DNA from 3 places in the Streptomyces sp. NPDC086787 genome. Region 1 is predicted to be linked to each of the others. Evidence: riboswitches for the same ligand, from Rfam matches in the RefSeq annotation. Region 1 holds a riboswitch; each other region holds the start of a gene.
What was found. A riboswitch is a leader RNA that binds a small molecule or an ion and turns the genes downstream of it on or off. The one in region 1 is predicted to bind cyclic di-AMP.

Region 1 (9,287 bases):
GGGCAGAGGGGAGCGATCGTGGTGGTTGGGCCAGTTGGTGGAGGCGGCGCCGCTCGGCACATGGACGCAGCGGCTCGGCGGTCGTACGCCGCGGGAGATCGTGGCGCTGCCGGTCGCGGACGACTGGCAGGGCGAACTGCACGCGGCGTGGTGCCGTGCCGCCGTGCGGCAGCGCGACCCCGAATGGGCCCATGCGCTGCTCGGGGCACCTTCGGCCCCCGAGGCCGGCGGCCCGGGGGCGGTTTCCCTGGCCGAGCGGGCCAAGCTGCTGGGCGAGCTGGACACCGAGGAACGGGCCCTGTGGGTTGCCGGTTTCATCGCGACGCACGGCCTGTCGGAGGCGTTCCAGCTGCTCGGTGTGTGCGCGGTGCCGTGGGCCGCGCCGCTTGGGCGGGCGGTGGTGGACGCCCTCGACATCGCCCGGGAGGCGGGGAGTTACCCGTGGAGCTTCAGTGGCGTGATGGGGCTCGCCGAGCGCTGCCTGGACCCGGTGGAGGCTTCGCGGCTGGACGGACTGCCGGCGACGCGGGACGAGCGGGAGGACGCGGCGCCGGGAGCCGGAGGGTACTGGGCGGAGGCGTTCCAGCGGCTCGTGACCACCTTGCGGCTGCGCGCCGCCATGGCCGACGAGCTGGGGGCCCTGCCGGCGGCGGGTTCACCCGGGCCGCGCTGACCCTCCCCGGAGGGTCGCGGAACACCGGCCGGGCATCGGGGGTGTCAGGCCCCGGTGGGCTGGCGGACGTTCTCCCGGACCCACTCCACGATCGACGTCGTGGTCGCCCCGGGTGTGAAGATCTCGGCGACGCCCTTCTCCTTGAGCGGCGGGATGTCCTCCTCGGGGATGATGCCGCCGCCGAAGACCAGGATGTCCGCGGCGTCGCGCTCCTTGAGGAGTTCGATGACCTTCGCGAACAGGGTGTTGTGGGCGCCGGAGAGGATGGAGAGGCCGATCGCGTCGGCGTCCTCCTGGATGGCCGTGTCGACGATCTGCTCCGGAGTCTGGTGGAGGCCGGTGTAGATGACCTCCATACCGGCGTCGCGCAGCGCCCGCGCGATGACCTTGGCCCCGCGATCGTGGCCGTCGAGCCCCGGCTTGGCCACCACCACGCGGATCGGAACGGCTGCCACACCCATCACTGCCTCCATGAAGCGACTACATCCATCCGTACCGAGAAGTACCGCACAATCCGCGCGTTCCGCCACCCGTCGCGAAGTGAACGAACGTTATCTCCAGCATCCCTCAACCGGCAGTTTCACGGCGCCGACCGAGGGGGAAATCACACGGTGGGACACGTTCGGGAGTCACGGCGTGGTCCACGTCATGAGGGCACACGGGGGACGGAGCCGTCGTTCCGTGTGCTGACAGGAGGACGGCCGTGAAGGTCACCAGAGCCCTTGAACCTCTCGTTCCGCTCTACCAGGCCTTCTTGCCGGGCAGGCTCGCCGGACTCTCCATGGCGCTGGTCAAGGCGACCGTCCTGGAGGTCGCGATCCTCGCGGGGCATCTCGCCCTCTACCCGACCGGCATCACACAGGAGCGCCACGAGCCGGCCCGTCCGGCGCCCCTGCCGGACCACACCGCGCAGCTGCCGGCCGCGCCCAGCCCTCCGATCGTCCTGCTGCACGGCTTCATCGACAACCGCTCGGTCTTCGTGATGTTGCGCCGCAACCTCGTCCAGCACGGCAGGCAGCGCATCGAGTCGCTCAACTACTCGCCGCTGACCCGTGACATCCGCGCGGCGGCCGAGCTGCTCGGCCGGCACATCGAGCAGGTCTGCGAGCGCACCGGCAGTCCCGAGGTCGACATCGTGGGGCACAGCCTCGGCGGACTGATCGCGCGCTACTACGTACAGCGGCTGGGCGGCGACGCCCGCGTTCGCACACTGGTCACGCTGGGCACCCCGCACTCCGGCACCCGGGTCGTCCCGCTCGCGGACGCGCATCCGATCGTGCGCCAGTTGCGTCCCGGTTCGGATGTGATCGAGGAGCTGGCGCTGCCCGCACCGGGCTGCCGTACTCAGTTCTTCTGCTTCTGGAGCGAGATGGACGCTCTGATGGACCGGCCGGAGACGGCCTGCATCGACCATCCCGACCTGATGGCCCAGAACATCCAGGTGGTGGGGATCGGGCATCTGGCACTGCCCGTTCACCCGGCCGTCGCGGCCGGGATCCGCCAGGCCCTCGACTCCGAGCGGCCGGACGTGGCGGTGGCCAGTCCCGCCGAGGGCCTGACCGTGGCGTAAAAAGGGTCCAAAGTTACATAACAGGCATCGCCGGGTGGCTCAACTGCCGCCCGGCAGTGCTGGTTCGGGGGGATTCGGAGGGACGCGGCGGGCGCCCCGATGTCGAACAATCTTCGAACGCAAGGCCAAGGCCAGGTCCAGAGGCCCCCGAAACACGGCCGAATGCCCTTTTCCTGCACCCACGAAACCAGCAGAAGATTGTCCCGCCCGTCTACCGCCGGGTACAGTCGCCGCACTGCTCTGCCAGCCCCTGTCGTCGAGGCGAAAGAGAAGTTGGTGAACGACCGTCACCCGTCGGGGACCATGACCACCCCGACTCCGGCTTCCGATGCCACTGCGGCGCCCTACGCGTCGTACGGCGGCCAGGAAGCCCAGTACGGCGACTTCACCACGTACGGCGGCTACGACACCAGCCATTTTCCGTCCGGCGCGCACGCGGGCGAGGCTCGGTTCGACGCCGAACCGCACTCCTACGCCGAATCGCACTTCCAGGCCGACCCGCTCTTCGGCAGCCTGCCGGGCGAGGGGCACACCACCGGCGCGTACGACGCCAGCCAGTGGCAGACCGGCGACCACCACACCCCGCTCCACGACCCGTACGCGGCCCAGCACCACGCCGCCTACGACACCGGCGCCTACGACACCACCGCCTGGACGGTCCCCCGGCAGGCCGCGGGCCCCGAGACCGGCGGCCAGTGGGACGCGAACGCCTGGCTCCAGCCCGAGCAGCATCCCGCCGGCGCGGATCCGACGCAGCAGTGGGAGTGGGGTACGCAGGCCTTCGAGCAGCCCTTCGACACGGGCGCGTACGACGCCACGCAGTGGAACACCGACGGCGCCGCCGCCACCGCCGAGCCCGGGCAGCCGGCCGAGTCCTACGACGACCCGTACCGGGACACCGCCTATGCGGACACCGGCTACCCGGACGCCGACTACGCGGACCCGGCCTACGCGGACACCGCCTTTCAGGACACCGCCCTTCAGGACTCCCCTTACGAGGAGCCGGACCTGGAGCCGGGCGGATTGGCCGACACGGGTGAATTGCCCGCAGTAACACCACTGCTCGAAGACCAGGAAGAGGTCACCCCGGTCCCCCGCGCGGGCTCCCGCAGCGCGGCGCGCTCCCGTCGCCGCGCGCCCGCCAGGCGCTCCGCGCTGCTGACCGTCGCGGTGCCCTCGGCCTGCGTGATGGGCGTCGCCGGGATCGCCGCCGCCTCCGTGGGCAGCCTGACCGACAGCGGCACTGAGACCAGCGCGGCCGCGGCGGAGACGAAGTCGGTGAAACCGTCCGCCGCCAACACCAAGCTGGACACCCAGCTGGAGAGCCTCTCCGCCGGAGCCGGTGACTTCGCCGACCGGGCGAGCCGTACGCAGGAGCGCATCGACCTCAAGGCCCAGCAGGCCGCGGAGAAGCGGAAGGCTGCCGAGGAGGCGGCCCGCAAGGAGCGGCTGCGCCCCAAGTTCCTGCTTCCCGTCACCCAGAAGGGGCTCAGCGCCTACTTCGGCCAGGCGGGCGTGAACTGGATGTCCGTGCACACGGGCATCGACTTCCCCGTCTCCTACGGCACGTCGGTGCGGGCCGCGACCGACGGCACCGTGCGCACCCAGTGGAACAGCGCCTACGGCAACATGCTGATCCTCACCGCGAAGGACGGCACGGAGACCTGGTACTGCCACCTCTCCCGCTACCGGGTCCCCTCCGGGACGTCCGTCAAGGCCGGCGATCCGATCGCCTACTCCGGGAACTCGGGCAACTCGACCGGCCCCCACCTGCACTTCGAGGTCCGGCCGGCCGGGGGATCGGCGATAGACCCGCTGCCGTGGCTGCGCAGCCACGGACTCGACCCGACGTAGTAGCCGTCGGGCCCGGTCCGCCGCGGCCTGCTACAGCTTCTCCACCGGCGCGTACCGCAGCAGCAGCCGCTTCGGCTTGGCTTCCCCGAAGTCGATCGTCGCCTCGGCGTTCACACCCGTACCCTTCACCGCGACCACCGAGCCGAGCCCGAACTGGTCGTGCGTCACCCGGTCCCCGACGGCCAGGGACACCACCGGCTTCTCCGAGGTCCGGCGCGTGGCGAACCCGGAGGCACCCGACGCCGACGAACGCGAGCGGGACGAGGACAGCGAGGCCGCCACACCAGCCGCGGGCCCGGAGGACACCGGCGCCATCGCCCCGGTCCGCTTCCACTCCAGATGGGCGGGCGGGATCTCCTCCAGGAAACGCGAGGGCGGGTTGTACGAGGGCTGCCCCCAGGCGCTGCGCAGCGTGGAGCGGGTCAGGTAGAGGCGCTCGCGCGCGCGGGTGATGCCCACGTATGCCAGGCGCCGCTCCTCCTCCAGTTCCTTGGTCTGGCCGAGGGCGCGCATGTGCGGGAAGACGCCGTCCTCCATACCGGTCAGGAAGACGACCGGGAACTCCAGCCCCTTGGCGGTGTGCAGGGTCATCAGCGTGATGACACCGTCGCCGTCCTCCTCGTCGGGGATCTGGTCGGAGTCGGCGACCAGGGCGACCCGCTCCAGGAAGTCGGCGAGCGTACCGTTCTCCTCGTCACCGCGCTCCTGCTCGAACTCCAGGGCCACGGAGGCGAGTTCCTGAAGGTTCTCGATGCGGGTCTCGTCCTGCGGGTCGGTCGAGTTCTGCAACTCGGAGACATATCCGGTGCGTTCGTAGATCGCCTGGAGGACGGTGGCCGGCCCCGCGCCGGACTCCGCGACCGTGCGCAGCTCCTCCATCAGCGTGTTGAACCGCTTGACCGCGTTGGTGGAGCGCGCGGCCATGCCGTACGCCTCGTCGACGCGCCTGAGCGCCTGCGGGAAGCTGATCTTCTCGCGCTGGGCGAGGGCGTCGATCATGGCTTCGGCGCGGTCCCCGATGCCGCGCTTGGGCACGTTGAGGATCCGGCGCAGCGGGACGGAGTCCTCCGGGTTGGCGAGCACCCGCAGGTAGGCGAGGACGTCCCGGACCTCCTTGCGCTCGTAGAAGCGGACACCGCCGACGACCTTGTAGGGCAGGCCGACGCGGATGAAGATCTCCTCGAAGACACGGGACTGGGCGTTGGTGCGGTAGAAGACCGCGACGTCACCCGCCTTCGCGTCGCCCGCGTCGGTGAGACGGTCTATCTCTTCGGCGACGAACTGGGCCTCGTCGTGCTCGGTGTCGGCGACATAGCCGGTGATGCGCGCGCCCGCTCCCGCGTTGGTCCACAGGTTCTTCGGGCGGCGGGACTCGTTGCGCTCGATGACCGCGTTGGCGGCGGACAGGATGGTCTGGGTGGAGCGGTAGTTCTGCTCCAGCAGGATCGTCGTCGCGTCCGGGTAGTCCTCCTCGAACTGGAGGATGTTGCGGATGGTCGCACCGCGGAAGGCGTAGATCGACTGGTCCGCGTCACCCACGACGCACAGTTCGGCGGGCGGCAGGTCGGGCTCGCCCGGGGGGACGTCCTCGGCGTGCGCGCCGGTGCCGACGAGCTCGCGGACCAGCGTGTACTGGGCGTGGTTGGTGTCCTGGTACTCGTCCACCAGGACGTGCCGGAAGCGGCGGCGGTAGTGCTCGGCGACGTCCGGGAAGGCGCGCAGCAGGTTGACCGTCGTCATGATCAGGTCGTCGAAGTCGAGGGCGTTGGCCTCGCGCAGCCGTGACTGGTAGAGGGCGTAGGCCTGGGCGAGGGTCTTCTCGAAGCCGTCGGTCGCCCGGGCGGCGAAGTCCTCCTCGTCGATCAGCTCGTTCTTCAGGTTGCTGATCTTGGCGCTGAAGGACTTGGGCGGAAAGCGCTTGGGGTCGAGGTCCAGGTCGCGGCAGACCAGGGCCATCAGGCGCTTGCTGTCGGCGGCGTCGTAGATCGAGAACGACGAGGTGAAGCCGAGTTTCTTGCTCTCGCGGCGCAGGATGCGCACGCAGGCGCTGTGGAAGGTCATCACCCACATCGCGTTGGCACGCGGGCCGACGAGCTGCTCGACGCGCTCCTTCATCTCGCCCGCGGCCTTGTTGGTGAAGGTGATCGCGAGGATCTGGCCCGGGTGCACGTGCCGCTCGCCGAGCAGATGGGCGATGCGGTGGGTGAGCACCCGGGTCTTGCCGGAGCCGGCGCCGGCCACGATGAGCAGCGGGGAACCGGCGTGCACCACGGCCGCGCGCTGGTTCTCGTTGAGCCCCTCCAGGAGCGCTGCGGCGTCGATCGGCGGACGCGGTGCGCCGTCGCGGTAGTACGCCTCCCGGTCCGGCGGCACGTCGAACTTCCCGCCGAACAGATCGTCCGGAACCTGCTCCGGAGCGTAGTCGTCCTCGGGCGGTGGCGGGGGCTCCTCCGCGTGGCCGCGCGGGGCTTGGAGGTTCGCCAGGAAGCTGTCGTCAAAGAGGCTGCTCATCGCTCTCCGAGTCTAGGGGGCCCCACCGACAGCGCGCTGCCGGTCCTGGACACCCCGTTGCCTCACGCTCCGGAGACGTGCCATCACATGAACGGAACTCCGGAAACCGGTCACGGAAATGTATCGGACATATCCCTCGCCAACCTTCACATGAGCCACACGAGTTGGTTACCGTCACGGACAGGCCGTACGACCTCTACCGGTGAACCTCGCCGGGCCGTACGGCCTCCGCCGAGTCCGGAGTGCCACCGCGTGGCAGCCGGAGCCGGGGACCCACCGAACCTCTGGGGTGAATCGGCCCAGTCCCGCACGGGGCACGGCCGTAGGGCAACCCTTCCGAAACACCCGCCCGAACCCGACAGCTAACCCGGTAGGCGGAGCATGGAAGGAGTCGCCTCTTTTGGCGTCGCACCGCAAGTCACGCGCCGTCGGCACCCATGCCACCGGCCCGGCCACCACGGCCCCCGCCCCGGTGGCCGTACTCTCCCGGACCCCCGGGGCCGCCCCCTCCGACGACGGAGCCGGGCCGAGCGCCGCGGAGATCGAGAGGAAGATCGACGACCTGTACCGCCGTAGGACCGCGCCGGTGGCCGAGAAGCACGACCCGGTCAGGGAGCGGTCCGGCAGGCCGCGGGCGCGCGACGCCGCGCCGGAGACGGCCGCCGTCATGCTCGCGGACTTTCCGCAGGACCACTTCGGCCCGGCCAGGCTGATGGGCCGGCTGAACGCGCGCCAGGCCGTGCGGAAGAGGCAGGAGGTCGTCCCGGGCCCCGAAGCCCCGGCCGAGCCCGCGCCGCCGCGGCACGAGCTGCCGGACCAGGAGGACCTGAAGGACGCCAAGACCGCCGTGCAGCTGAAGCTCTCCGCGGCTCGCGTGCTGCTGTCGGAGCGGCTGACCGCGCTGCGGAGCGTCCCCACCGACGGCCCTGTCGCCCTCCCCGCCGACGTCACTGCCGCCATCCTCGGCGACGTCACTGCCGCCATCGGCGTCGACGGCTCCATACCCTCGGCAGCCTCGTTCGCCACCAGGGCCGAGCAGGCGGTGGCCTTCGCCCGCGCGCAGATCGGCAAGCCGTACGTCTGGGGTGCGGCCGGTCCCGGCTCGTACGACGGCCCGGGCCTCACCCAGGCGGCCTGGAAGACGGCCGGCGTCGAGCTGCCGCGCGACTCCCGTCTCCAGGCGGTCTGGGGCGCACCGCTCTCCCTGGCCGACGCCCGGCCGGGTGATCTGGTGTTCTTCTACGACGACTGCACCCACGTCGGCGTCTACATCGGCAACGGCACGATGATCCACGCCCCGAAACCGGGCGCCTGTGTGCGCGAGGAGTCGGTGCGCTACGACGGCGAGACGATCATCCACCGGGTGGTACGCCCCGCCTGAGCGGCCGAGGGGAAGGAAGCGGGACGGTCAGGTCCAGAGCACGGCGATGAAGATGTTGGCCGTGGTCAGCAGGCCCACCAGGCCGAAGAGGCGCTTGTCGACCTGTTCGTCGTCCCGCTTCACGTAGACGAGCCCGAGGATCACGATCAGCAGGGCCAGCTTCACGCCGATCTTGATGTTGTTGACGTGCTGGTCGTCGGCCTGGTTGAGGCCGACCAGGATCACTCCGGTGACCAGCATGGTGAGCGCGCCGTGCAGCATCGCCGGGACGAAGCGGGCGGTGCCACGGCCCATCGCCTTCATCTGGGTGAGGAAACCGCCGAGGAGTGCGGCGATGCCGATGATGTGCAGGCCGACGAAGAGATGGATGAGTACGTCCATGGCTCCGGAGCCTAGTCAGGATGCGGACCCGTCCTCGGCACCGCCCCCCACACAGAGACGCGTCCCATAGCACTCCCGCCCGCGCTCCCGACCCGAAACCGGCGCTTCGGTCACCACGCTGCTCGAAGCCGGTGTCGCCGACCCGGATCGCGATCACATGTGGTCACCACGGCGCCCGAATGGGCCACTTCCGCACAGCTGTTACCGGGCCGACACCGTCCGGTTTAGCGTCCTCCACCAGGTGACCGGCTCCCCACCGCCGTCCAGAACCAGGGGCGGCAGTCGGCCACCACCGCCGAGAAGGGTCCGGCGGCGGCTCGCTCCCCCTGTGCGGGCCGCCGCCGGACCCGCGAAACAGCTCGGCCGTGAGAAAGGACGTGACGGCCCAGGTGGCAGCGCACCGCAAGCCCCGGCAGCGTTCGCTGGGCGGCAGCACCGCCCGCACCGCGGCGACCCTCGCCCTGGCGGGCGCGGCCACCGCGACCGCCTTCGACGGCACCGGGCACGCCGCACCGCAGCTGACCTCGGCACAGGTCAAGGCGCGGGTCGACAAGCTGTACCAGGAGGCCGAGGCCGCCACCGAGAAGTACAACGGCGCCAAGGAGAAGGCCGACGCGACGGAACGGCGGCTCAGCGTGCTGCGCGACGAGGCGGCCCGCGGCGAGGAGCGGCTCAACACGGCGCGGGACACGCTGGGTACGGTGGCGGCCGCCCAGTACCGCAGCGGCGGTTTCGACCCCGTGGTGCGGCTGATGCTCTCCGGCGACCCCGACCGGTATCTGCGGGGCGCCACCTTCGCCGACCTGGCGGCCGACCGGCAGTCCCGGGCCGTGGCCCGGGTGCACAGTCAGCTCCGGGAGATCGAGCAGCTGCGTGGCGCCGCCCGGGTGCAGCTGGTGTCGCTCAGGTCCCGACAG
Region 2 (9,287 bases), on a different contig from region 1:
GTCGATGTCGCTCCAGGCGACCTACCGGGGCTTCGGCGACGAGGGCGTCGACCTCGCGCAGGCCGCGGTGGAGCGCAACCGGGGCCTGGCCACCGCCCGCACCATGAGCTTCTTCCGGCTGGTCGAGGCACGCGCGCACGCCCGCGCCAGTGACGCCCAGGCGGCGGGTACGGCACTGAAGGCGGCCGAGGGCTGGCTGGAGCGCAGCCGCGACGGGGACAGCGATCCGTCCTGGCTCGGTTTCTACGGCTACGACCGCTTCTGCGCCGACGCCGCCGAGTGCTACCGCGATCTGAAGGCACCCCGCCAGGTCCGCCGCTTCACCGAGCAGGCCCTGTCGAAGCCGACCGAGGAGTTCGTGCGCTCGCACGGGCTGCGGCTGGTCGTCTCCGCGGTCGCCGAGCTGGAGTCCGGCAACCTGGACGCGGCCTGCGAACAGGGAGTGCGGGCGGTGGAGGTCGCCGGGCGCATATCGTCGGCACGCACCACCGAGTACGTGAAGGACCTCCTGCACCGGCTGGAGCCGTACGGCGACGAGCCACGCGTGGTCGAGCTGCGGGAGCGCGCGCGCCCGCTGCTGATGGCCCCGGCCTGAGCGTGACCGGCACCACCTGGCCCGAAGGCGGCACGGGAAGGCATTGTCAGTGGGGCGGTGCACTATCAACCCAGGAGGTGGTGCAGGTGCGGGAGGCCGCATACGACTGCGACGTGCTGGTGATCGGCGGAGGGATCGTCGGCCTGTCGACGGCGTATGCGATCACGCGTACCGCGCCGGGCACCCGGGTGACGGTGCTGGAGAAGGAGCCGGGCCCCGCCCGGCACCAGACGGGCCGCAACAGCGGCGTCATCCACAGCGGGATCTACTACCGGCCGGACTCGCTCAAGGCGAAGTACGCGGTGCGGGGCGCCACCGAGATGCTGAAGTTCTGCGCCGAGTACGGCATCGCGCACGCCGTCACCGGCAAGCTGATCGTCGCCACCGACCGGTCCGAGCTGCCCCGCCTGCACGCCCTCGTGCAGCGCGGCCGGGAGAACGGAATCCCGGTGCGGGAGCTGGGCGCCGCACAGATAGCCGAGTACGAGCCGGAGGTGACCGGTCTGGCCGCGATCCACGTCGGCACGACCGGCGTGGCCGATTTCGCCGGGGTCGCACAGCGGCTCGCCGAGGTGTCGGGAGCGGAGATCCGGTACGGCGCGCGAGTCGTCCAGGTGGACCGCCGCCCCCGGCTCGGTGTCGCCGTGCGCACCGCGACGGGGGACGTCGTGCGCGCCCGGGTCCTGGTGAACTGCGCCGGACTGTACTGCGACGAGGTCGCCCGGCTCACCGGGGACGAGCCCGAGATGCGGATCGTGCCGTTCCGCGGGGAGTACTGGGAGCTGGCCCGCCCCGACCTCGTGCGGGGACTGGTGTACCCGGTCCCGGACCCGGCGTTCCCGTTCCTCGGCGTACATCTCACCCGCGGGATCGACGGCGGTGTGCACGTCGGCCCCAACGCGGTCCCCGCCCTGGCCCGCGAGGGATACGGCTGGGGAGTGGTGCGGCCGCGCGAGCTGGCAGGCACCCTCGCCTGGCCCGGCTCATGGACGCTGGCCCGGCGGCACTGGAGATACGGGGCCGGAGAGCTGCACCGCTCGGTGTCGAAGCCCGCGTTCACGCGCGCGGTGCGAAGACTGCTCCCGGCCGTCACGGCGTCGGACCTGGTGCGGGCGACGCCAGGGGTGCGGGCGCAGGCCGTCCTGCGGGACGGCACACTCGTCGACGACTTCCTGATCCGCGAGGGGCCACGGGCCGTGCACGTGCTGAACGCCCCGTCACCGGCGGCCACGGCGTCCCTGCCCATCGGACGGGAGGTGGCGCGTCGGGCGCTGGCCGTACTGGGGTCCGCGTGACCGTTGAAGCGGCCAGTAAAATCGTCCCCACTGTGGCTGACTCGCTGAACACCCCCGAACCCCACCGGCACGCCCCCGGCGTCCCCGTCCGGCACTCCCGCACCAAGGGGGAGCCGCGGTTCCCCGACGGCCCGCAGGCCGATCCGGCCGGCTCGCACTTCGAGCGGCGGATCCGCAGCTTCCAGCCGCGCCGCAGCCGGGTGACCACGGGACAGGCGGACGCGTTGCAGCGGCTGTGGCCCAAGTGGGGGCTCGACATCGACGGGCAGCAGACCATCGATCTCGGCGAGCTGTTCGGGAACGACAACCCCGTGGTGCTGGAGATCGGGTTCGGCATGGGCGAGGCCACGGCGCAGATGGCCGCCCAGGACCCGGGCCTCAACATCCTCGCCGTCGACGTACACACCCCGGGCCAGGGCAACCTGCTCAACCTCGCCGACCGCGGCGGCCTGTCCAATGTGCGGGTGGGCAACGGGGACGCCATCATCCTGCTGCGCGAGATGCTCACGCCCGACTCGCTCGACGGGCTGCGCGTCTACTTCCCCGACCCCTGGCCGAAGAAGCGGCACCACAAGCGGCGACTGATCCAGCCCGAGTTCCTCGACCTCGCCGCCACCCGCCTGGGGCCGGACGCGCTCGTGCACTGCGCGACGGACTGGCAGCCGTACGCGGAGCAGATGCTGGAGGTGCTGACCGCGCACCCGGACTTCGAGAACACCCAGCCCGACGGCGGCTTCGCCCCGCGTCCCGCCTTCCGGCCGCTGACCCGCTTCGAAGGACAGGGCCTGGACAAGGGGCACACGGTGAGCGACCTGCTGTTCCGCCGGGCGCGGCACCCCGAACCGCGGCGGCGTTAGGGTCGGTGCCGTGCCCACCTTCCCCGCGTATCCGATAGACGCCTATCCGATACCGCCCACCGGTCCGGCCCACGTCGTACTCCGGCATCCACGCTGGTGGCAGCGCACGGGGGTGCGGTACGGCGCGCTGATCACGCTGCTCGCGCTCTCCGGGCTGGTCATCCTCGCGCTCGTCCGTGAACAGACCGGCACGCAAGGGTTCCTGGTCGGGATCTGTCTCGCCGTACTGCCCGTGCCGATGCTCGTCACCGCCTTCCGCTGGCTGGACCGGGTGGAACCCGGACCCTGGCGGAACCTGGTCTTCGCGTTCGCGTGGGGCGCCTGCGCGGCCGCCCTGATAGCCATCGTGGCCAACAGTTTCGCGACCAAGTGGATAGCCACCACCACCGCCGACCCGGCGGGCGCGGACACCCTGGGCGCCATCGTCATAGCGCCCGTCGTCGAGGAGTCCGCCAAGGCCGCGGCCGTCCTCCTCATCTTCCTCTTCCGCAGGCGGGACTTCACCGGGATCGTGGACGGCATGGTGGTGGCGGGGGTCACCGCCACCGGCTTCGCCTTCACCGAGAACATCCTCTATCTCGGCACCGCGTTCGGCACCGACCAGATCACCGGCGGCCACGGCGCCGCCTCCGTCACCGTCGGCACCTTCTTCGTGCGCATCATCATGTCCCCGTTCGCGCACCCCCTGTTCACCGTGCTCACCGGCATCGGCTTCGGCCTCTCCGCGCTCACCGCCCAGCACCGGCGCGCCCGGCGCGTACTGGTGCCGATCGGCGGACTGCTGCTCGCGATGGGCATGCACGCGTTCTGGAACGGCTCCTCGACCTTCGGCCCGTACGGCTTCCTCGCCGTGTACGCGGGGTTCATGGTGCCCGTGTTCGGGCTGCTGATCTGGCTGGCGATCTGGACCCGGCAGAACGAGTTGCGGACCGTGCGCGAGGAACTCCCGGTGTACGTCCTGGCCGGCTGGCTGGGGCTCGCGGAGCCGTTCGCCCTGGGCTCGATGCGGGCCCGGCAGCTGGCCCGCGACTACGCCGGCCACCACCTGGGCAAGCCGGCCGCGCGGGCCGTCGGACACTACGAGAAGAACGCGACGTCACTGGCTCTTCTGCGGCGCCGGGGACGGCGCGGGCAGGCCAACCCCGACTTCGCCGTGCGGGAGCGCGAACTGCTCGCGGAACTGTGGAAGCTGCGGCATGTCGCCCGGCCCGCGATGGAGTACGCGGCGCGGGCCTCGGCACCGGTGCGGATGCCGGTGGCGGTGCCCTGGCCGTCGTACGGGACGCAGGGGGTTCAAGGGATGTACGGCGCACCGGGCGGGTACGGCGGCCAGGGCGTGTACGGCCAGGCGGGGCCGCCGCATCCGGCGCAGCAGCAGTCGCCGCACCCCGTCCACCACCCGTACCACCCCTGACGTCTCGGGCCTCGGGCCTTCAGGCCTGGGGACTCAGGGGTTGAGGCCCTTGCCCCGCAGCCAGGTCATGGGGTCGATGCCGGTGGCCTGGCCGCCGGGGTGGACCTCCAGGTGGAGATGCGGGCCGGTGACGTTGCCGGTGGCGCCGACGCGGCCGATGATCTCGCCCGTGGCGACCTTCTGGCCGGTCTTGACGCTGATCGAGGACTGGTGGCAGAACCACAGCTCGGTGCCGTCGTTGAGGGTGAGGATCGTGCGGTAGCCGTAGGAGCCGGCCCAGCCCGCCTCGGTGATCGTGCCGCTGTGGATGGCCTTGATGAGGGTGCCCGTGGGGGCGGCGAAGTCGAGGCCGGTGTGATAGCCGGACGACCACATGGCGCCGGCCTGGCCGAACGTCGAGGTGATCGTGTACGAGGAGGTCGGCAGCGTGTACTGCTTGGCCAGCTTGGCGAGACGCTCGGCCTCGGCCTGCTTCTTGACCTCGGCGGCCGCCTTCTCCTTGGCGTCGGCCGCCTGGGTCGCCGCCACCTTCTCCGCCTGGGCGGCCGCGGCGAGGATGCGCTGGTCGGCGGCGGCGGTGGCCTTGTTCTCGGCCTGACCCTGCTGCCGTTCGGCCTGCGCCATGATGCGGTTGCGCAGCGCCTCACCGGCGTCGTCGGCGCCCTGGGCGCTGTCGTCGGAGGACACACCGAGAGCGCTGAGCGCGGTGCCGGAGCCCGCGGGGGTCTCCTGGGAGCCGTTGCCGAGCAGGGAATCCACGGAGGGCAGGTCGGGCATGGCGATGGACACCGGCGGCTTCCCGGTGTTGGCGCTGGCCATGCCACCCGCGCCGACGGCGGCTATGACGCCGACGCCGAGAACCGTGGAGCTGCGGGCGAGTCCGCCGCCGCGCTGCTTGGCGACGCGGTGCCGGCCGCGTACCTGCTGAAGGGAATCCTCGGTGGGATTCCACTCCTCCCAGGGGCCCTCGTCGGCGCGGAAGTCGCCGTAGCCGAAGGTCTCGGGATGCCGACTCGGCTCGTACGGGGCTTCAGGGGCAGGCCGGTTGGACGCCACGCGGGCGCACTCCTTTCCTTCCGCCGCCTACCGGGTTAGCTGACGGGTTCGGAGCAGGAAGGTCTCCTACGCGCGTATACCGGCCGTACGAATACGGCGACATCCGCGTGATTCACCCCAAAGTGGTGGTTCCCCGGTTCCCTTGCGGGATTCGGCGCGTGCGCACGGAGCCGCCTTGGCTGACGGCTGGGACGACCGCGCTGCGTTATCGAACGTTAATAGACCCCGAGGCTGGATTCCAAGCCGTTCGGCTTGATCATTACCGTTTCCCTGACGGAAGTTAGGGGTCAGGACCGGTTAAAACCGGGCGAGCTATCCCACCCCGGAAGCCGGAAACTGTCGGACCCCGGGAAACACTCAGGGCCGGAACCCATTCAATGGATTCCGGCCCTGAGCCTTCAGTAGCGGGGACAGGATTTGAACCTGCGACCTCTGGGTTATGAGCCCAGCGAGCTACCGAGCTGCTCCACCCCGCGTCGTTGTTCCTCAAGCATACGCCATGTTCGGAGTGCCGAGCACACGGGTTTATCCAGGGCTTATCCGAGCAGGTGCCGGTTCGGCTCCTGGGCCGCCTCCGCGTACTCGGGCAGCACGACCACGTCCACGCCCTCGCCCGCCAGCAGCCCGCTCCCGTCGGCATCCGTCACGAACGTGTCCGGCTCGCGCCAGGCCGTGACCACGCGCCGTACTCCCGCCGCGAGGATCAGCCGCGCGCAGGGAGCGGGCCGGGACGACCGCCGGGCGCAGGGCTCCAGGCTGGAGTACACGGTGGCGGCCGCCAGCCTCGGATCGGCGGGGTCGATCTTGGCGAGCGCCGCCTCCTCGGCGTGCGCGTGCGGGTCTCCGCCCTCCCGCGAGTGGCCCCGGGCCAGTTCGGTCCCGTCCGCGGCCACCACGACCGCGCCCACACTGAACGCCGTGTCCGAGGGCGGGCACAGTGCGGCCAGCTCGCAGGCGATCCGCGTCCAGTGCCGGTCGGCCGCGGTGACGGACCGCCCGGCGCCGGGCGCGGTCGGCTCGTACCGCATGAGGACGACGTCCTCGATACGGCGGGTCTCCACGAGCCGGAGCCGGCCGCCCTGGTAGCCGCCGGGCCCGAACAGCCGGGGCGCCGCCGGTTCCCCCACGAGCAGCGGGGCGAGCACCAGCTGGAGTTCGTCGGCGAGGCCCGCACGGAGCAGCTGGGTGTGAATGGTGCCGCCGCCCTCGACCATCAGCCGCCGCACCCCGCGCTCCTCGGACAGGTGGGTGAGCAGCGCCCGCCAGTCGAGATCGGCTCCGAGCGGAACGACGTCGGTGGCGAGAGCGAGTTCCCGTGCCCGGTCGGCACCCTTGTCCGTCGTGTAGAGGACCTTCTCGCCGCCGGTGTGCCAGAACTTCGCGTTCGGGTCGAGTTCGCCGGAGGCGCTGACGGTGACCTTGAGCGGGTACTCGGCCCGGCCCGCGGCCACCCGGGCGGAGCGCCGCTCGGGCGAGTAGACGAGGAGCCGCGGGTTGTCGGCGCGAACGGTGCCGGCGCCGATCAGGATGGCGTCGACCGACGCCCGTACCTCGTCGACCCGGTCGAAGTCGGCCGGGGAGGACAGCAGGAGCCGCTCGGGGCCGGTGTCGTCCAGGTAGCCGTCGAGGGAGACGGCGGCGGACAGCAGGACGTACGGGTACGACATCGAGCACCCTCCTTGGTTCAAGTTTGAAACAAACTTACACTGGCGACATGACGACCCGCTGGCTCACCCCCGAGGAACAACGCGCCTGGCGCGCGTACATCGCCGGCAGTCTGCTGCTGGAGGACACCATCGACCGGAACCTCCAGCAGGACACCGGCATGCCACACCTGTACTACTCCATCCTGGCCAACCTCTCCGAGGCACCGGAGGGCGGACTGCGCATGACCGAACTCGCCGAGCAGTCGAAGATCACCCGGAGCCGGCTGACATACGCCGTGGGCCGGCTGGAGAAGGACGGCCTCGTGCGGCGCGAGGGATGCCCGTCGGACAAGCGGGGCAGCATCGCGGTCCTCACCGAGCAGGGGATGGCCGTCCTGGAGCGCGCGGCACCGGGCCATGTGGCGACCGTACGCGCCGCCCTGTTCGACCGCCTCACCCCCGAGCAGGTACGGCAGCTGGAGGAGATCTTCGGCGGGATCGCCGACGCCCTCCAGGCGGACGACGCGCGGAGCGCCCAGGACGACGTGCCGTGGCGGCGGCGCTCACCGAAGCCCTGATCTCCGTTGCTTCAAATTTAAAGCAGAGGTAGGGTTCCCGGCATCCACTGGAACTGCTTCAAATCTGAAACTCCTGGACCCCGGAGACCCCGCATGCCCGACACCCCCGCCGCCACGCCGCGCGCCCGCGTCCGGGTACCGCTGCGCTTCCACGACGGTTACCGCGTCGACGCCGACCTCGTCACCTTCCACGGACTGACGGACGGCCAGGAACACCTCGCCATCGTCCTCGGCGACCCCGGGCCCGTCCCACTGGTCCGGCTGCACTCCGAGTGCCTGACCGGAGACGTCCTCGGCTCGGCCCGCTGCGACTGCGGCCCCCAGCTCCGCGAAGCCGTGGAACGCATCGCCGAGCACGGCGGCGTCCTGCTCTACCTCCGCCAGGAGGGCCGCGGCATCGGCCTCTACAACAAGCTGGACGCCTACGCCCTCCAGGACCAGGGCCTGGACACCTACGAGGCCAACGCCGCCCTCGGCCTCCCCGAGGACGCCCGCGACTACACCGCCGCCGCCCAGATGCTCCACGCCCTCGGCATCGCGGAACTGGACCTCCTCTCCAACAACCCCGACAAGGCGGAACAACTCCGCACCCTCGGCGTCTCCGTACGCGACCGCGTCCCGACCGGCGTCTTCACCACCCCCCACAACGTCCGCTACCTCCGCGCAAAGGTCCTCCAGACACAGCACACGCTGCCACTGGGCGAGCTCACGGAAATGGCGGAACTGACGGAGCGGAACGCGGGCTGAGCCGGCCGGCAGCCGCGGCTCAGCCGTGCGCCCGTGCCGTGAGGTAGGGGTCGCTGCGCAGGACTTCACGGCTGCCGAGCAGGGTGCCGACCGCCAGACCGAGCGCGGGCAGCACAACCGCCGCAGCCGCCCAGGCAGGCCCGGGCAGGGCGTCCGTGAGGCCGATCGGCAGCCCGAGCACGGCGCTGAGCGGACCGGCCAGAAGCACCGAGAGACCGGTGCCGACGACCGCACCGACCACACCCGCCACACCACCGGAGAGAACGGCCTCACCGAGCAGGATCCGGCGCAGCTCGGGACGGCCGGACCCCAGAATCCGCAGGACGGCGAACTGACCGAGCCGTGCACGCGCGCTGTCCGCGGCCCGGACGGCACCGAGCCCGATGGCGGCCAGGGCCAGAACGAGAACCCCCGCGCGCATGGCGAGATCCGCCACACCGAACAGACCGGGAAGGTTGCGGACCCGGTCGGAGACCGGAGACGCCGAGAACCCGGCGGCCTGCAGTGACCTGGTGACGGCGGCCACCTGCCGCTGGTGCCCGACCACTACGACAGCGGACTGCGCGCCCTCTCTGTCCCGGAAGACCCCGGGGTCCTGGCCGGCACGTGCCGCGGCGAGCAACGCGGCGGTGTCCTCCGAGAGATAGGCGACCCCCGGTCCGTCGACCTGCCACGCCGGGTCGTACAGGGCGACGATCTTCAACTTGATCACGGCGGTGGTACCGGACGCGCCCCCGGTCGCCCTGGTGTACCCGAAGGCGACGGTCCGGCCGAGCAGCGGGGCGAAGTCGGTGCCCTGCGCGGCCGCGGGGACCACGACCTCGCCCGGCCCGAGCCGCGCGGGGATCCCGCCCCCGGTGACGGGCAGTTCGTCGCCCGGTGTCAGAGTGCGGCTGGTCAGGTCGTACGTCCCGTCCTCCTCGGCGTACAGCACCGAGGAGTAGTCGGCGACCACCCGCCGGACACCCGGCACATGCGCCGCGTCCCGCAGCGCCGAGGTGGTCAGCGGACGGACCGACGCGTCGCCCTCGAACGAGGAGAGCTCGATCTGGGTGAGCCCGCCCGAGCCCAGGACGTCCCGCTCGACGGCCCCGGCGGC
Region 3 (9,287 bases), on a different contig from region 1:
CCGTGTTCATGGGTTTCCAGGGATCCAGGGATCCAGGGTTCCTAGCCCCCGTTCGTGTCCCCGCGTGTCCCGGGCCGCCAGGCCGTGCCCAGGACGCAGTACGAGGTGGGCAGCGTCGGGCCCCGCTCCGGGAGCAGCACCCGCCGGTAGGGGCCCAGTTCGAAGCCGCCGGTCCGCAGCGCGGTGACCGGGTCGCGGGTGAGGTGGCAGCCGCCGGTCAGGGCGGGCCACAGGGTGCGGTCGAGGGCGTGCTGCACGAACGCCATCGCCGGACCGCCGCCCCTGCCGTGCTCCAAGAACCGCACCTCGCCGCCCGGCCGCAGCACGCGCCGTACCTCCGCGAGGGCGCGGGGAACGTCACGGACGCTGCACAGCACCAGGGACAGTACGACCGCGTCGAACGCCTCGCTCTTGACCGGCAGCGCCTCCGCCGCGCCGGGCACCACGTCGACCGGTACGTCACCGCGCAGGGCGTTCTGGACGGCCAGCCGGCGCAGCAGCCGTTCGGGTTCGATCGCCACCACTTCCGAGACGGCCGCCGGATAGTGCGCGAAGTTCAGCCCGTTGCCCGCCCCGATCTCGATCACCCGCCCGGACAGCCCGGCGAGCAGCCGGTGGCGCATCGCGGCCATGCCGTATCTGGTCTCGGCGCGCGTACTGATCCGGGCGTAGCAGCGGGCGAACAACGGGTGGTGGACGGGATCGCGCACCGGCTTGCCGGAGCCCGCGGGCCGTACCCCCATGGCAACCTCCCAGACACGACGGCCAGGACGGCCGGGACGAATCCATGGGGATTCTCCCCCGTACGGTGCCGTCGCACCCCCCTTCGGGGACGTCGGCGGCGCCGTACGTCCGCTACGGCGCCTCGCGGACGCGGAACGCCTCCGCGTCCCAGGTGCCGTCCAGGCGGGGAGCCAGCCAGCCCGGCGCCGCGGTCCGGAAGTCGCCCGGCGGGAGCGCGGCGGCGCCCGCGGGGAGCGCGCCCAGCAGTGGCGCCCCGGCCACCTCGGGCAGGTCCGCCAGGTTGCAGCGCGCGGCGAGGTCGGGTGAGCCGGGCCAGCTGCCGATCACCACACCGAGCAACTCAATTCCCCGGGCCCGAAGTTCACGCGCCGACAGCTCGGTCGTGTTCAGGGTGCCGAGCCCTGCGGCGGCGACGACCAGCACGGGCGCGTTCAGCAGACTCGCCGCGTCGGCCAGCGTGCCGCCCGCCGCGTCGAACCGGACGAGCAGACCGCCCGCCCCCTCGACCAGCACCAGGTCGTGATCGGTGGCCAGTTTGGCGGCGGCCTCGGCCACCTCGTGCGGGCGCACGGGAGCCAGTCCCGCCCGCCGCGCTGCCGTGCCGGGCGCCAACGGCTCCGGATAGCGGGCGAGTTCGGTCGCCGTCACCGATCCGGCCAGCCGTGCCACCTCGTCGGCGTCGCCGTGCTCGCCCGGCCGTACCCCGGTCTGCGCGGCCTTCAGCACGGCGACCGACCGCCCGGCGGCCAGCGCGGCGGCGGCCACGGCGGCGGTCGTGACGGTCTTGCCGATTTCCGTGCCGGTCCCCGTGATCACCAGTACTGGCATCTCATCCCTCCCGTGCCGCCGCGCACACCGCGCGCGCGATCCGTGCCACGTCCGCGTCCCCGGTCACGTACGGCGGCATCGTATAGACCAGATCGCGGAACGGCCGTAGCCACACACCCTCGCGAACGACCGCGCGGCGGGCCGCCACCATGTCCACCTCGTGGTCGAGCTGGACCACCCCGATCGCGCCCAGGACGCGTACGTCCTTCACCCCGGGCAGGTCGGCGGCGGGTGCCAGCCCCTCCTTCAGCCCGGTCTCGATCCGGGTGACCTCCGCCCGCCAGTCCTGCCCCAGCAGCAGCTCGATCGAGGCGCAGGCCACGGCCGACGCCAGCGGGTTGCCCATGAACGTCGGTCCGTGGGCCAGCACCGGCACCTCGCCGCGCGAGATCCCGTCGGCCACCCGGGGCGTGCACAGCGTCGCCGCCATCGACAGATACCCGCCGGTGAGTGCCTTGCCCACGCACATCACGTCCGGTGTCACCGCCGCGTGGTCCGCCGCGAACAACTCGCCGGTGCGGCCGAACCCGGTGGCGATCTCGTCGAACACCAGCAGCACGTCGTGCGCGTCGCACGCCTCGCGCAGCACCCGCAGGTACGCGGGGGAGTGGAACCGCATCCCGCCCGCGCCCTGCACCACCGGCTCGACGATCACCGCGGCGATTTCACCGGCGTTCCGCTCGATCTCGGTACGCAGATGTTCGGCGTAGGTCTCCTCGTAGTCCGCGGGCGGGGCGTCCGCGAAGACCTGGCGCTGCAGCACCCCGCTCCACAGCTCGTGCATCCCGCCCTCGGGGTCGCACACGGACATCGGCTGCCAGGTGTCGCCGTGGTAGCCGCCCCGCCAGGTCAGCAGGCGCCGCTTCTCCGGCCGGCCGAGCGAACGCCAGTACTGGAGGCACATCTTGACCGCGACCTCGACCGACACCGAGCCGGAGTCGGAGAGGAAGACATGCTCCAGCCCTTCTGGAGACATGTCGACAAGGAGCTTGGCGAGCCGGACGGCGGGCTCGTGCGTGAGCCCGCCGAACATCACATGACTCATCCGCCCGAGCTGCTCCCGCGCGGCCTCGTCGAGCACCGGGTGACGGTAGCCGTGGACCGCCGACCACCAGGACGACATGCCGTCGACCAGCTCGCCCGAGCCGTCCGCGAGCCGCAGCCGCACCCCGCTCGCCGACTCCACGACGAGCGGTTCGTCCCGGCCGGGCATCGGCCCGTACGGATGCCAGACGTGCCGCCGGTCGAGTGCCAGCAGTTCGGGCACGCTCAGGTCAGGCATTGGGCGCGAGGTCCGTTCCGGCGCCCCGGCGGCGGACGGCGACCAGATCCGTACGCGGCTCGTTGGCCGCGGCACCGGCGGTGACCGCGGGAGCCTCGGCGGCCTCCCCGGCGGAACCACACACGCTGCCGCAGCCCGCACCCTCGTGCGACCCGCAGCCCGCGTCCTCGTGCGACCCGCAGCCCGCCCCGGCGTGCGACCCGCATCCGCCCACCGCGTCCGCGCGGTGCGCCGGAAGCGTCACCTCGTCGGCGCCCTCCACCTCGAACCCGGCGTCCGCGATCATGTCCAGGTCGGTCTTGCCCGCCTGTCCCTCGCTGGTGAGGTAGTCGCCCAGGAAGATGGAGTTGGCCAGGTGCAGCGCGAGTGGCTGCATCGACCGCAGATGCACCTCGCGGCCGCCCGCGATCCGCACCTCCACGTCCGGGCAGACGAACCGTGTCATCGCCAGGATGCGCAGACACCGCTGCGGGGTGAGGTTCCACTCCTTGCCGAGCGGGGTGCCCTCGAACGGGATCAGGAAGTTCACCGGAACGGAGTCCGGGTCCAGCTCGCGCAGCGAGAAGACCACGTCCACCAGGTCCTCGTCGCTCTCGCCCATGCCCGCGATCAGACCGGAACAGGCGGACAGGCCGGCCGCGTGTGCCTTCTGCACCGTGTCCACCCGGTCGGCGTACGTGTGGGTGGTCGTGATGTCCGCGTATGTTCCCTCGGACGTGTTGAGGTTGTGGTTGTACGCGTCCGCGCCCGCCTCGCGCAGCCGTTCGGCCTGCCCGTCGGAGAGCAGACCCAGACAGGCGCACACCTCGACGCCCTCGTTCTGTTCCTTGATCGCCTTGATCGTGTCGGACACCCGGTCCACGTCACGGTCCGTCGGGCCGCGTCCGCTGGCCACCAGGCACACCCGCTTGGCGCCCCCGGCCAGGCCCGCGGCGGCCGCCTTGGACGCCTCGTCGGGCTTGAGCCAGGTGTACTTCAGGATGCCGGCCGTGGAGCCGAGCCGCTGCGAGCAGTAGGAGCAGTCCTCCGGGCACAAGCCGGACTTGAGGTTGACCAGGTAGTTAAGTTTCACGCGTCGGCCGAACCAGTGCCGGCGTACCTTGCCGGCCGCGGCCACCACATCGAGCACATCGTCGTCGGAGGTGGCGAGCACGGCGAGTGCTTCCTCGCGGGTCGGCAGCTCGCGCCGAAGCCCCTTGTCCACCAGCGTGTTCAGCAGGTCCATGAGGTCCGATCCTGTCTTACGGGACCGCCCGGGGCCAAGGAGAGATTGCACAACGGAGACGGATCACCGTGTGGGTATTGCCACACCCTGGGCGGCTGGGCGTCCGGCTAGTGTCTGTCCGCTACCTACAAAAGCCCCGGAGGACCCATGGCGTTCGGCTGGATCGACCACCAGGCGGAGCAGCGCCGGCGTGCCGGACTCGTACGGACGCTGCGCCCCCGGCCGGCCGACTCGCCGCTGCTCGACCTGGCGAGCAACGACTATCTGGGCCTGGCCCGGCACCCCGAGGTCACCGACGCGGCCGCGGCCGCCGTGCGCACCTGGGGCGGCGGTTCCACCGGCTCCCGGCTGGTCACCGGCACCACCGAACTGCACGGCGAGCTGGAGCGCGAGCTGGCCGAATACTGCGGTTTCGAGGCGGCTCTGGTGTTTTCCTCCGGATACGCCGCCAACCTCGCCGCGGTCACCACTCTCGGCCCGCACGGCACCCTGATCGTCTCCGACGCCGGCAACCACGCCTCGCTGATCGACGGCTGCCGGCTGGCTCGCGGCACCACGCAGGTCGTCGGGCATGCCGACCCGGACGCGGTGCGCAAGGCGCTCGGCACGCACGAGGGGCCCGCGGTGGTCGTCTCCGACGCGGTCTTCTCGGTCGACGGGGACGCCGCGCCGCTCGCCGCGTTCGCCGAGGCCTGTCGGGAGCGCGGCGCCGGGCTGCTGGTCGACGACGCGCACGGGCTCGGTGTGCTGGGCGAGGGCGGCCGGGGAACGGCGCACGAGGCCGGGCTCGCGGGCGCCGAGGACGTCGTCGTCACCGTCACCCTGTCCAAGTCGCTGGGCAGCCAGGGTGGTGCCGTGCTCGGCCCCGCCCGGGTGATCGACCATCTGGTCAACGCGGCACGAACGTTCATCTTCGACACGGGACTCGCACCGGCCTCGGTCGGCGCGGCGCTGGCCGCACTGAGGCTGCTGCGCCGGGAACCGGCGCGCGCGGCGCGGGCACGCCAGGTCGCCGCTGAACTGCACGCGCGGCTGACCGCCGCGGGTATGGAGGCGGTACGGCCGCAGGCCGCGGTGGTCTCCGTGCGGGCGCCGTCCCCCGAGGGGGCGGTGCGCTGGGCGGCCGACTGCCGTACGGCAGGCCTCGCCGTGGGCTGCTTCCGTCCTCCTTCCGTGCCCGACGGCATCTCACGGCTGAGGCTGACCGCCCGCGCGGACCTCTCCGAGGCCGAGATCGAACGCGCTGTACGTGTCATCGGCGAGGCGCGGCCGTGAGTCCGCACGACACGGCCGTGCACCGCCTGGGCGGACACTGAGTCAGTGGCGGTGGGGCGGCGCTCCGGGGGGTACGGGGGTCAGCGGAGCGCTGCCAGGAAGCCGGTCCAGCTCCCGGCGGAGAACAGCAGCGCCGGCCCGGAGGGGGTCTTGGAGTCGCGTACGGCGAGCAGTCCGGTCAGCGGGCCGGAGCGCGGCCGTGCCGTCTCCACGCAGTTGTTCGCTCCCGTGCTGTAGCTGCTGCGCAGCCAGCGCACGCCGTGCAGCTCGGTACTGGAGGGCAGGTGCCGAGCCAGTGCGGTCATGGTGCCTCCTTACGCGTTATGCGCCGTCGCCCAGCCCGGCGAGGAAATCCATCGATTCCTCGGGTGAAAGGGCGTGGCCCTGAAGGGTTTTGAAGGCCTCGGAGTAGGCCCGGAGGTCGTCCTTCTGTTCGAGATAGAGGCTACTCGTCAACTGGTCGAGAACAACCACGTCCAGATCGGAAGTGCGCGGAAATGACAAAATAACGAAAGGTCCGGTGATGCCGATGTGGGCGCCGGCGGCGAACGGCAGCACCTGAAGCCGTACCTGGGGCAGCCGCGCCGCCTGAGCCAGCCGCTCCAACTGCCCCGCCATCACCTCCGGACCGCCGACCTGCCGGTGCAGCACGGCCTCGTCCAGTACGGCGCTCAGCTTCAGCGGCGGATCCGACCGCAGCACGTCCTGGCGGGCCAGCCGCACCGCCACCAGCGCGTCGAGCCGCTGTTCGGCGTCGTCGCCCGGGCGTACGGCCGCCCTGGTCACCGCACGTGCGTAGGCCGGGGTCTGGAGAAGTCCGGGGACCACCGACGTCTCAAGTGTGCGCATCGTGCTCGCCTGTGACTCCAGGCTGATGAAGTCCCGGTAGGCGGGCGGAAGCACCCCGCGGTAGGCGTGCGACCAGTGGTGTCGGCCGCCCATGTCGTCCGCGCCCGCCAATACCATGATCAGTTCGCGCAGTTGGCGGTCCGTCAGCCCGTAAGCGTCCAGGAGTAACCGCACATCGGCCGGTTTCACTCCACTCGCGCCCGTCTCGACACGGCTTACCTTCGACTGGTGCCAGCCCACCAGCCGGGCCGCCTCACCGCTGGTGAGACCCGCCCCGGTGCGCAGCATGCGCAGTTCGGCGCCGAGTTTCCGGCGGCGCACCGCGGGACCGTTCTGCATGGACTACTCCCTACTCCACCCGGGCCGCCCAAATACGCTCTGCCGTCGCAGAGTTCACCGCATCGAGCGACAGATATATGCACATCTTGGCGGATCGATACCCGTGGCCGGGGCGGTGGTGGCAGTCTGGCGGCGAAGCACCAGTCCGGGACCGTACTCGAACCATCCGCAGCGTGTCGGACTCCGGTCCCGCGTGAAAGGGACGACGTCGCCATGGCAGATCATTTGGAAGCGTCCGTAACTCTGCCGAGCGATCCCGTCTCGGTCGCCGCGGCCCGCTCCTACGTACTGGGAACCCTCGCGGAATGGGGTCTGCCGTCGGACACCGAGGTGGCCGACACCATCCGGCTCATCGTCTCGGAACTCGCCACCAACGCCGTGCAGCACACCTTCGGGCAGTCGCCCACGTTCACGGTGGACATCGTGCTCGACCGCGCGGAGCGGCTGAGCATCGGCGTCACCGACAGTCATCCGCGCTTCCCCAAGCGGCTACCCGCTGCCGTGCAGCAGGACAACGGCCGGGGCATGGTGATCATCCGCTGGCTGACCGCGGAGTGCGGCGGCAGACTCTGCGTCCGGCCCACGCGGGAGGGCGGCAAGACCGTGGCCATCGAACTGCCGTGGACCGTGACCGCCCAGCCGCTGACGGCCGCGGGGCAGCAGGACCCCTGACCGGCGCCGGGAGGCGCCGGGGAGGCGCGGGGGACGGGCCGGGCCCGAGGGGGCGACGCCGCGATGCGAGCCGCCGCCCCCTCGGCGGTTCAGCCGACCCGGCCGTACCAGACGCTCTTCGTCCAGATCTTCTGCAGTCTCACCACGTCCCCGCTCTTCGGGGCGTGCCAGATCTTCCCCTTACCGGCGTAGATCCCCACGTGGTACACGTTGGATCCCGAGTGGAAGAAGACCAGGTCGCCGGCCCTGCGGTGCCCGGACGAGACGTGGTGCGTCTTGTTGTACTGCTGGGCGGCCGTGCGGGGCAGGCTCTTGCCCGCCTTCTTGAACGAGTAGAGCGTCAGCCCCGAGCAGTCGAACCGTCGCGGACCGCTGGCGCCCCACTTGTACGGGGCGCCCTTCTTCGAAGCCGCGATCTGGAGTGCCTTCGTAGCCGTCGTCGCCGCCGCGGCGTCGGACGCCATGCCCGGAACCACGATCGAGCCGCCCACTGCGGCGATGGTCAGGGCCGAGGCCGTACCGGCACGGGCCATGAGCGACGGGACACGATTGAGCGCAGTCATGCGCAACCCTTCGTCAGCCGCCTGTGAAGGATGACCTGTCGGATTCGGGCTGGCGAAGTAGCCCGGCCGCGTTGCCGCGGCTTCACCCCAAGGGACGCTCAGAACGAACAGATGAACCAGCGAACATCCGTTCCGGCGACCCGTCTTGCTTGGGTCCTCCACTCCTGCCGATCCACTCCTGTCGACCGGTCATCCGGGAGGCGGCAGGACTCGGCGTCCACCCGGACCGCCCCGCCGCTGTGGCGGGGGCTTGTCGTCAGACAGGGATCTTCACTCACCCGTGTCCGAAAAACCCAATGGAATCGGGGATTTGTGGGGTTACTCACCACTCACCCGTTCGGGTGGACATTGCTGTGTTCGAGTCATGGTCGAGAGGGCGAACGGCCCCCGGACCAGCGGCGGAGTACCCCACCGTCCGGCTCTGACAGGCGTGTTGCGCAACTCCTACGGGCTCACGAACGGACGCTCGGCTACGCCGTACGGGGGTAAGCCTTCTGGGCCGTTTCAACACCCTTGCGGACGAACGGAAGTCAGCCCGTCCGGCTCGGCGGAACGGTGACCCGGGCGGTTCGGCGCTCCCCGTCCAGCACCCGCATCGCCCGCGCCAGGGTGGCCGCGTGCAGTTCCGACTCACCCCGCCGGTGCATGACGGCCAGCGCGTCGCGCAGCGCCGTCGCCGCGGACACCAGGGCCTGGGCGGCCCGCAGCCCGCTGTACGTGCCCTCCTGCTGCGCCGGGTTGATCCGGCCCAGCAGGTCGACCGCGTCGAGGTAGCGGTCGACGAGTTCGCCCTCGGCCCGGGTCAGGGCGGGCAGCGGCGGCAGTTCCGGCGGCAGCATCGGCGGTCACCTCTCGCCCGGCGCGGTGCGGGACGCCTCGCGGCTCGTTACGACCCCGTCCGCCAGCCCGTACTCCAGTGCGCCCCGCGCGTCGAGGACGAGGTCACGCTCCAGGTCCTCGTGCACCTGCTCCGGGGTGCGCCCCGTGTACCGGGCGAGAAGTTCCTCGAGTCGCGCGCGGACCCGCTCCAACTCCCGGGCCCGGATCGCCAGGTCGCTCGGCTGACCTTCCGTCGGTTCGGGCAGCGACGGCTGCCGCAGCAGCACGCGCGCGCCCGGCAGTACGAACCGTTTGCCCGGCGTACCGGCGGCGAGCAGCACCGCGGCGGACGGGCCGGCCTGCCCGAGGCAGACCGTCTCCACGTCACAGCCGACGTACCGCATCGTGTCGTGGATCGCGGTCATCGCGCTGAACGAGCCGCCCGGGGAGTTGATGTAGAGCGAGATGCCGCGGTCCGGGCTCGCGTACTCGAGATGCATGAGCTGCGCGACCACATCGTTCGCCGAGACCTCGTCGATCGGCGCGCCGAGCAGCACGATCCGCTCCTCCAGCAGCTTCGCGTACGGATCGAGCGCGCGGGTGGACGTGTGTGCGGACGTACGGGTCATGGGCATACCCCTCCTCGTGATGGAGCCGTCTCCGAACGGGCTCTCTGTAAAAAATGTACAGG

Region 2: it holds a riboswitch for cyclic di-AMP, as region 1 does, so the genes downstream of both, ACIPK3_RS29090 (M23 family metallopeptidase) here and ACIPK3_RS20375 (C40 family peptidase) in region 1, are expected to answer to the same signal.
Region 3: it holds a riboswitch for cyclic di-AMP, as region 1 does, so the genes downstream of both, ACIPK3_RS24750 (C40 family peptidase) here and ACIPK3_RS20375 (C40 family peptidase) in region 1, are expected to answer to the same signal.

The regions. Positions count from the first base shown of each region.
Region 1 is NZ_JBIVBC010000008.1:56,636-65,922, reverse strand. Features, by position in the region: gene ACIPK3_RS20400 (DUF5691 domain-containing protein) at 1-673, shown strand, start outside; gene ACIPK3_RS20395 (cobalamin B12-binding domain-containing protein) at 718-1,134, opposite strand; gene ACIPK3_RS20390 (esterase/lipase family protein) at 1,377-2,243, shown strand; gene ACIPK3_RS20385 (M23 family metallopeptidase) at 2,406-4,097, shown strand; gene pcrA (DNA helicase PcrA) at 4,128-6,608, opposite strand; cyclic di-AMP (ydaO/yuaA leader) riboswitch at 6,828-7,000, shown strand; gene ACIPK3_RS20375 (C40 family peptidase) at 7,009-7,989, shown strand; gene ACIPK3_RS20370 (hypothetical protein) at 8,017-8,370, opposite strand; gene ACIPK3_RS20365 (NlpC/P60 family protein) at 8,760-9,287, shown strand, end outside.
Region 2 is NZ_JBIVBC010000017.1:16,074-25,360, forward strand. Features, by position in the region: gene ACIPK3_RS29070 (MFS transporter) at 1-595, shown strand, start outside; gene lhgO (L-2-hydroxyglutarate oxidase) at 673-1,890, shown strand; gene trmB (tRNA (guanosine(46)-N7)-methyltransferase TrmB) at 1,923-2,747, shown strand; gene ACIPK3_RS29085 (PrsW family intramembrane metalloprotease) at 2,758-4,161, shown strand; gene ACIPK3_RS29090 (M23 family metallopeptidase) at 4,195-5,217, opposite strand; cyclic di-AMP (ydaO/yuaA leader) riboswitch at 5,225-5,384, opposite strand; tRNA gene ACIPK3_RS29095 (tRNA-Met) at 5,620-5,693, opposite strand; gene ACIPK3_RS29100 (dihydrofolate reductase family protein) at 5,754-6,884, opposite strand; gene ACIPK3_RS29105 (MarR family winged helix-turn-helix transcriptional regulator) at 6,932-7,441, shown strand; gene ribA (GTP cyclohydrolase II) at 7,535-8,188, shown strand; gene ACIPK3_RS29115 (FtsX-like permease family protein) at 8,208-9,287, opposite strand, start outside.
Region 3 is NZ_JBIVBC010000011.1:182,634-191,920, forward strand. Features, by position in the region: gene ACIPK3_RS24710 (class I SAM-dependent methyltransferase) at 42-743, opposite strand; gene bioD (dethiobiotin synthase) at 856-1,572, opposite strand; gene ACIPK3_RS24720 (adenosylmethionine--8-amino-7-oxononanoate transaminase) at 1,574-2,854, opposite strand; gene bioB (biotin synthase BioB) at 2,847-4,079, opposite strand; gene ACIPK3_RS24730 (8-amino-7-oxononanoate synthase) at 4,227-5,354, shown strand; gene ACIPK3_RS24735 (DUF397 domain-containing protein) at 5,435-5,659, opposite strand; gene ACIPK3_RS24740 (helix-turn-helix domain-containing protein) at 5,676-6,542, opposite strand; gene ACIPK3_RS24745 (ATP-binding protein) at 6,756-7,214, shown strand; gene ACIPK3_RS24750 (C40 family peptidase) at 7,304-7,777, opposite strand; cyclic di-AMP (ydaO/yuaA leader) riboswitch at 7,781-8,003, opposite strand; gene ACIPK3_RS24755 (hypothetical protein) at 8,308-8,616, opposite strand; gene ACIPK3_RS24760 (ATP-dependent Clp protease proteolytic subunit) at 8,623-9,225, opposite strand.